DNA from 2 places in the Paenibacillus sp. J31P190 genome. Region 2 is predicted to be linked to the other one. Evidence: riboswitches for the same ligand, from Rfam matches in the RefSeq annotation. Region 2 holds a riboswitch; the other holds the start of a gene.
The links. A riboswitch is a leader RNA that binds a small molecule or an ion and turns the genes downstream of it on or off. The one in region 2 is predicted to bind S-adenosylmethionine.
Positions count from the first base shown of each region.

Region 1 (3,597 bases), on a different contig from region 2:
TCAATGCACAAATGAATTATTGGATGGTAGAAACCTGCAATCTTGCGGAATGCCATGAGCCTTTTCTCAGTTTTATCGGAAGATTGTCACAAAACGGAAAGAAAACGGCAGATGTACATTATGGGGCTCGTGGCTGGACGGCACATCATAATACGGATATTTGGTGCCAAGCCTCACCTGTCGGCGATTATGGTAATGGAGATCCCGTTTGGGCATTATGGCCGATGGGTGGACCGTGGACAACACAGCATTTATGGGAGCACTATGCATTTGGCAAAGATGACACTTTCCTGCGCAGTTATGCTTATCCTATTATGAAAGAAGCAGCGCTTTTTTGCCTGGATTGGTTGGTAGATGACGGTTCTGGACGCTTGATTACCATGCCATCTACTTCTCCGGAACACAAATTTGTGACCGCAGAAGGAAAAGCCGGCGTTAGCGTGGCAGCCACCATGGATCTGTCAATCATTTGGGATTTGTTTACGAACTGTATGGAAGCATCAGTTATTTTGCAAGTGGATGCTGACTTCCGTCAAGAATTGGATGATGCACGAAGTCGCTTATTTCCGATGCAAATCGGCAAATATGGCCAGCTTCAGGAGTGGTCCCAGGATTTCGAGGACGAAGATAAGCATCACAGGCACATCTCCCATTTATTCGGCGTTTATCCTGGCCGTCAGTTGACACAGCATACAACACCAGAGCTATATACTGCAGCGCAGCAATCCTTGAATAGGCGCGGAGATGAGGGGACGGGATGGAGTCTCGGCTGGAAAGTGGGATTATGGGCCCGATTTGGCGATGGAAATCGGGCGCATAGCCTAATTGCCAATCTGCTTAGGCTTGTTAAAGATGATACGGAAAATTACCAAACTGGGGGTATTTATGCGAATCTGTTTGATGCTCACCCCCCGTTTCAAATTGATGGTAATTTTGCAGCTGCATCAGGAATTGCTGAACTACTGCTGCAATCCCATCAAGGATATCTTCACTTGCTTCCCGCTCTGCCTGATGCTTGGCCGACAGGCTTCGTTAAAGGCTTGAGGGCACGCGGAGGATTCGAGGTGAACATAAGTTGGAATAAGGGCGAAATTGTTCAAGCGGAGATTTATTCTCATTCTGGAGGGCTTTGCAGCGTTCAGATCGATGCTTTGATTAGGAGTGAATTTCTAACTGTGAAAGGAAAACGATATACGATTTCATTGAATCCGTTGAACATTCAAGAACATTGAATGTTTCCTGTGTAAATAACCTGTATAAAAGGTCCACAGGATTGGAAAAAGACACCTTATTCTGGGTGTCTTTTTTAGTTATCATCAGTCTATAGCTGACGATTGACAAAGACCGACCGTAGGTGAAACTGTACATTTCAAATACAAAATGATTGTCAAACAAAACGGGAGGGAGTAATCCAATCCTTGACCCTATGAGACCTTATGAATAAACCTAGAGGAATCAATAAATTGATATATCTAGGTTTATTTTATTTTTTGGTTGAAATGATTATGTTTTTCTTAAAATGAGATGTACGCTTGCGTATGGTCAAATAAGTATGCTCGATCCCAAATGTATCTTTTATCCTTGTTGTCTTTTAATGTCAGTACAACTTTTCCTATTAGATCCATTAATGCCGACTCAATTAATTCTAATCTCACGGGTCCCCATGCCTCTTGGTTTACTTGAGTGTAGTTCATACATTCCATTAAAGTCAGACCTTTCATTCGCTGAAAAAGAGCAACCCACATAGTTAAATCGCACTTCAGGGTTTTACAAGGGATCGCAAAATCCCTTAAGCCAACTGCTCCTGTAGTTGTGGTAATAGCAATTAGCCCGCAGATATCTGTCTTGTCTCCAAGTTGCAGCTTCTCTGTAAGCTCATTGTCAAATCGAAAACATTCTATGCGGGTAATCTTGCACTGCTGCAAGGATTCAAGACCAATCGTCGAATTTTTCAATTTTAGCAATGCACTACGAAGGGGATGGATATCCTGGTGATACTCAACAGTTTCATCCATCGTAAAATTGTTAGAAATCGTGAACGGCATCCTGTCCCTCCTTTAAACAAGTTAAATTAGTTCATGAAAGCAAAAATGACCTTCTCTAGAATCAGAGAAAGGTCATAAGAACTCAAAGTCATATCCTCACTCTTATCTCCCAGATTCGCTTTGCACAGCGTTTCCGCAAGAATTAGCACCGTGCATTCCTTTGATTAACAAAGGTTTGTCGGTTGCCGGGTTTCATCGGGCTAGTCCCTCCACCTACTCTTGATAAGAAAAATCAACATATTCGATTATTTTTATAATACTATAAAGCACTCTGATGTCAAGGAAATTCACTCTTTACTATTAACATCCATATACTCATGAGTGAGTTGAAGTCTAAAAATATTTTCAATTAGTAAGTGGGTATGATTCCCAATAGGGAACTAATTCGAAAAGAAATATTTAATTGCAAAAAGTATTTTTTATTAGCTTTTATTCAACTGATTTTGAACTTTTTTCCATTTTTTGGAGTCTTTTTCAAGGAAGCTGAAATAAGATATAGATTAAAAACTTGGGGTAAGAGACTCAAAGTACCCGTGTTGCATAAGGATGATATTTACGATTCTGTTGCTGTTTTCGTTAAAGAGCACGGTTCAAGAAACAAAATCTGCTTCGATGTTCTTTTTCGCTTTTTGATACATTGTATCTGCAGTGATGAATCAACCTGGTCAGAAAGACTTGATAAACGAAGCATCAATCCATTACCTAACCAATTAATAACTAATTTATCTGAGCTAAAAGAACACTATAAGGATTTGGGTCAAGAGTTTTTTGATGGAGAATTAATTTTGGATACTATTATACCCATAGATAAAAATGTTGAGAATATCCAATCTTTTTTGTTTGAAGCTATACAAAATATATCACCCTAACAGAGATCTATAGCTTCATTAAGATATGTTTAAAAGGGAGTTGTGAGTGTATTATGCAAAAAGCAATAATTGTTAGTTACTTGACCGACAAAAGAAATAATTTAGAAGAATTAAATGAATTGTTATCCCAGGGATGGAAAGTAGTAAGTCAGAGTTCTATGGGAGGTGGAGGAGTGAATACAGTTCATTCTCTCGTAATACTCGAAAAATAGCGATTCCGTTTACGAAAGATTATAGTTGAAGGGCTTGCTTCGCGGCAGCTCCTTTTTTATCTATTAAAGTAAAGAAAAATAGATAGAACAGTAAATATATATTGGATACAAATGGTAAATAATGTTAATATATAGTATAATGAGTTTGTTCCATTGTATAAATTTTAGCTTCATTGAATGAAACGGAAATTTTACATTATGTCAGTCAACATCCTTGTTCTCTGAATTAATAAAAACAGTTTCCGTTCAGCTAAGAACTTTAATTTAATGAATAAGGAGCAGTTTTGCATCGGCAGCTGCTCCTTATTGGTTTGTTAAATTGTAGGAAGTACACTTTATTTATAATTTATTTTTTAGAAACAATCCAGCAAATCCCTGAGTTTGCTGGATTTTTAGACTTCAAAACATATTTGTCAACTAACACCGTGCAAGGATACATCTGCAGCAGCTATAGAAGGTATGAGTCCGAAT
Region 1 is NZ_JCAUAS010000023.1:43,223-46,819, reverse strand. Features, by position in the region: gene AC58U0_RS29395 (glycoside hydrolase family 95 protein) at 1-1,232, shown strand, start outside; gene AC58U0_RS29390 (hypothetical protein) at 1,515-2,045, opposite strand; SAM riboswitch class I at 2,145-2,274, opposite strand; gene AC58U0_RS29385 (hypothetical protein) at 2,408-2,914, shown strand.
Region 1: another riboswitch for S-adenosylmethionine. It lies ahead of AC58U0_RS29390 (hypothetical protein); the one in region 2 lies ahead of metA (homoserine O-acetyltransferase MetA).

Region 2 (3,597 bases):
GGAGCCAGCTGTCTTGCGGTCCAAGCACGGCACCAATGGAGTTATGCAGGAAAGCCATCTGCTCGGAGAGCTCTTTGCCCTTGGTCACGATGAGACCAGCGAGCACGTCATTATGACCGCCGAGGTACTTGGTCGCGCTATGAATGACGATATCAGCACCAAGCTCAATTGGACGTTGAAGATACGGCGTTAGTAAGGTGTTATCGACAATCGATACGATACCTTTCTTACGAGCCCATGTACACACAAGCTCAAGGTCTGTAATCATCATCAGCGGATTCGTCGGTGTCTCAATGACAAGCCCTTTGGTATTTGACTGGTAAGCCGCTTCCAATCCATCTAAATCGTTCGTGTCTACATACGTAGCGGTCACACCAAAGCGCGACATGATTTTCTCAAGCAGACGGTAGGTACCGCCATATAAATCCAAGGAAACAATCAGATGATCTCCTTGACTGAAATATGCAAAAATAGTCTGCAACGCAGCCATTCCTGAGGAACATGCAAAGCCCGCATCTCCTGACTCCAGCTGAGCAATAGCATCTTCGAGCACCTTGCGTGTCGGGCTTTTCGTACGTGCATAGTCGAATCCTGTACTTTGCCCAAGCTTCGGATGACGGAACGCAGTAGCTTGGTAGACTGGGAAGCTGATAGCTCCAGTAACGGGTTCTTCAATAGAGCCAATTTGGGCGAGACGACTTTCGATTTTCAACAAAGGGAGTTCCTCCTCAGGGTTATGGGTTCGAATTACAATTGCGAGCTTGCCAAGCTTTCGTTGATGTTAGCATTCAGTTCAAATGGCGTTTCTTGATAGACATAGTAATTCAACCAATTAGAGAACAGGAGATTTGCATGCGCTCTCCAAGTATTATAAGGCTGTCTACTCGGGTCGTTATTCGGGTAATAATTTTTGGGGATATCAATTGAAAGCCCTTTACTCACATCCCGATCGTACTCCCATTTTAATGAACAAGCATCATATTCCGAATGTCCTGTTACGAAAATATGCTTCCCATCTCTCGTTGCAGCGATATAAACACCAGATTCCTCAGATTCCGATAAAATCTCCAAATCCGGACATTGTTCAATGTCTTCACGACGAATATCCGTATGACGCGATTGCGGTACATGAAAGACTTCATCAAAGCCGCGCAGCAGCTTGGTATTCGGTACCTGAACGGTATGAGGAAATACGCCGAACATTTTATTCTCGAGCGCAAACTTTCGCACACCGAAATGGTGATACAAGCCAGCTTGAGCTGCCCAGCAAATATGCAAGGTAGAGGTGACGTTGTGCTTGCTCCAATTCAGGATTTGCGTCAATTCCTCCCAGTAATTCACATCTTCGAATTCCATCTGTTCGACAGGAGCACCTGTGATTATCATGCCATCCAGCTTTTCATCTTTAATATCGTCAAATGTTTTATAAAACATTTCCAAATGCTCGACGGAAGTGTTCTTAGAAGTATGAGTTTTAGGATGCAGAAGCACGAATTCCACCTGCAATGGCGTATTCCCGATTAAGCGCAGCAGCTGCGTTTCCGTCGTTTCTTTGGTCGGCATCAAATTCAATAAAGCAATCCGAAGTGGACGTATATCCTGGTGATACGCGACAGATTCGTCCATGGTGAAGATGTTCTCTTGGTTTAAAATTTCTTTGGCAGGCAGGTTGTCAGGAATCTTGATCGGCATCCTGTTCACTCCTCTTCATAAGTTTTAAATGGGTGAAAATGGGTAATAAATGCAAAAATGACCTTCTCTGGAATCAGAGAAAGGCCATGGAAAAGCAAAGTCAATGTCCTTCTCTTATCTCCCAGATTCGCTTTAAACAGCGTTTCCGCAAGAATTAGCACCGTGCGTCCCTTTGCTTGCAAAGGTTTGTCGGTTGCCGGGTGTCATAGGGCTAGTCCCTCCACCTACTCTTGATAAGAAAATGTAACGTATGCGATTAAAATTATCATACTATAAATTCACCCAAAGTCAAGGCATGAAACACTTGTCAAGCGAAAGAATTTGCAGCGGTTTGTCCCCTTAGGATACGGTTGATACAAAATGTCTCAAATAATAATGTTTAAGCCATCTTAAAAACGGGTTATATGATATTAAAACACTAATATATATAACAAAACTTTACTAATAAATCATATCTCATGAAAAGAGGTCACCTATGTCAACCCAAACGATCGATAACTTCTCCGCTTTTGCTTCATTAAACCGATTTTTCACTCTGATTGAAACCACAAAACCAACCATTCAGCAAGCAGAGGATGCTGCAGCCCTGTTATGCCGTATCTACGGTGCAAACAGTGAGGAAGAATTGCTGCAGCGCAGTGATCCTGAATTAATTGAGATTTACAAAGAAATTAAAAACAAAATTTTAAATGCCGCCATGTAAGCATGGCGGCTATTTTTTTGACACCGACTGAGCGTTATTCCCATACTTTATCTTAACAACACTTTACCAGTTTTCTGCAAACTTTTATGGCTTGAAACGTGATATATGAAGGGTTATACTAGACAAGTATTCGACACGGACTAAAAAGGAGGGCATACGTTTGGACGGAGAACCGAGGAGTAGAACCTGCAAGGATCTTAAACAATTTAATAGTGTAGGAATGCAGTCGGTTATTCCTTCATCCGGAGCCTTGCTCTAAATGATGAACTAACCGGCTGATTCCATTCAAAGGGGTGGATCAGATGAAAACACGGTGGGTTCAGAATGGCATTTTTACGTTGGTTGATGACGTGACTGTCGCCCTAACACCTCCAGAAAGAGGCTTTTATTGGATTGATGCAGGGGTAGAGGACTTAGAGATCCTTCAACCTTTGTTCCATCTTCATGATTTGGCCGTGGAGGATTGCTTAAGCGAAGAGGAACAACGTCCCAAAATTGAGTTCTACGATTCCCATTATTTTATCGTTATTAATAGTATTCGATTTGATGATGAAGAAATTTTCCTTCGCGCACTTAATCTATTTCTAAGCAAACATGTCATTATTACCGTTACTAGACAAAAAATTAATGAACTTCGAGCTTTGAAACCTTTTCTCTGGGAAGAGGAAGTAAACAGCGCCGATCGTTTCCTATACCATCTGGTCGATCTTGTCGTCGATAATTATGTGGCGGTCGGTGACCGTATCGAGGCCAAGATTGAAAAGCTGGAAGAAGACATCCTGGTGGCAACGAAGAAGTCGCATTTGAATGAAATTATCGGTCTTCGTTCAGAGATTCTATGGCTCAAAAAAGTGCTGGTTCCTCAGCGCGATGTCATTGGAACACTTGGCAAGAAAGAGCTTAGACTGATTGACCATCAGCTGCAAAAATATTTCGGAGACATTTATGAAAATGCCGTAAAGATCGTGGATACGTTTGATACGCTGCGCGATCTCATGGGTAACTTACGAGAAGCCTATCAGTCTAGCGTCGCTAACCGAGCGAATGAAATCATGCGCGTTTTCACAGCAACTTCGACGATCTTCATGCCTTTGACGTTCATTACCGGCGTATTCGGAATGAATTTTGATAACATTCTCGGGCTTCATGTGGCTCATGGCGATGAAATTGTGTTGGCGTTCATGGGTGCATTGGGCATAGGC
Region 2 is NZ_JCAUAS010000012.1:48,763-52,359, reverse strand. Features, by position in the region: gene AC58U0_RS20890 (aminotransferase class I/II-fold pyridoxal phosphate-dependent enzyme) at 1-712, opposite strand, end outside; gene metA (homoserine O-acetyltransferase MetA) at 748-1,692, opposite strand; SAM riboswitch class I at 1,804-1,932, opposite strand; gene AC58U0_RS20880 (hypothetical protein) at 2,168-2,395, shown strand; gene corA (magnesium/cobalt transporter CorA) at 2,698-3,597, shown strand, end outside.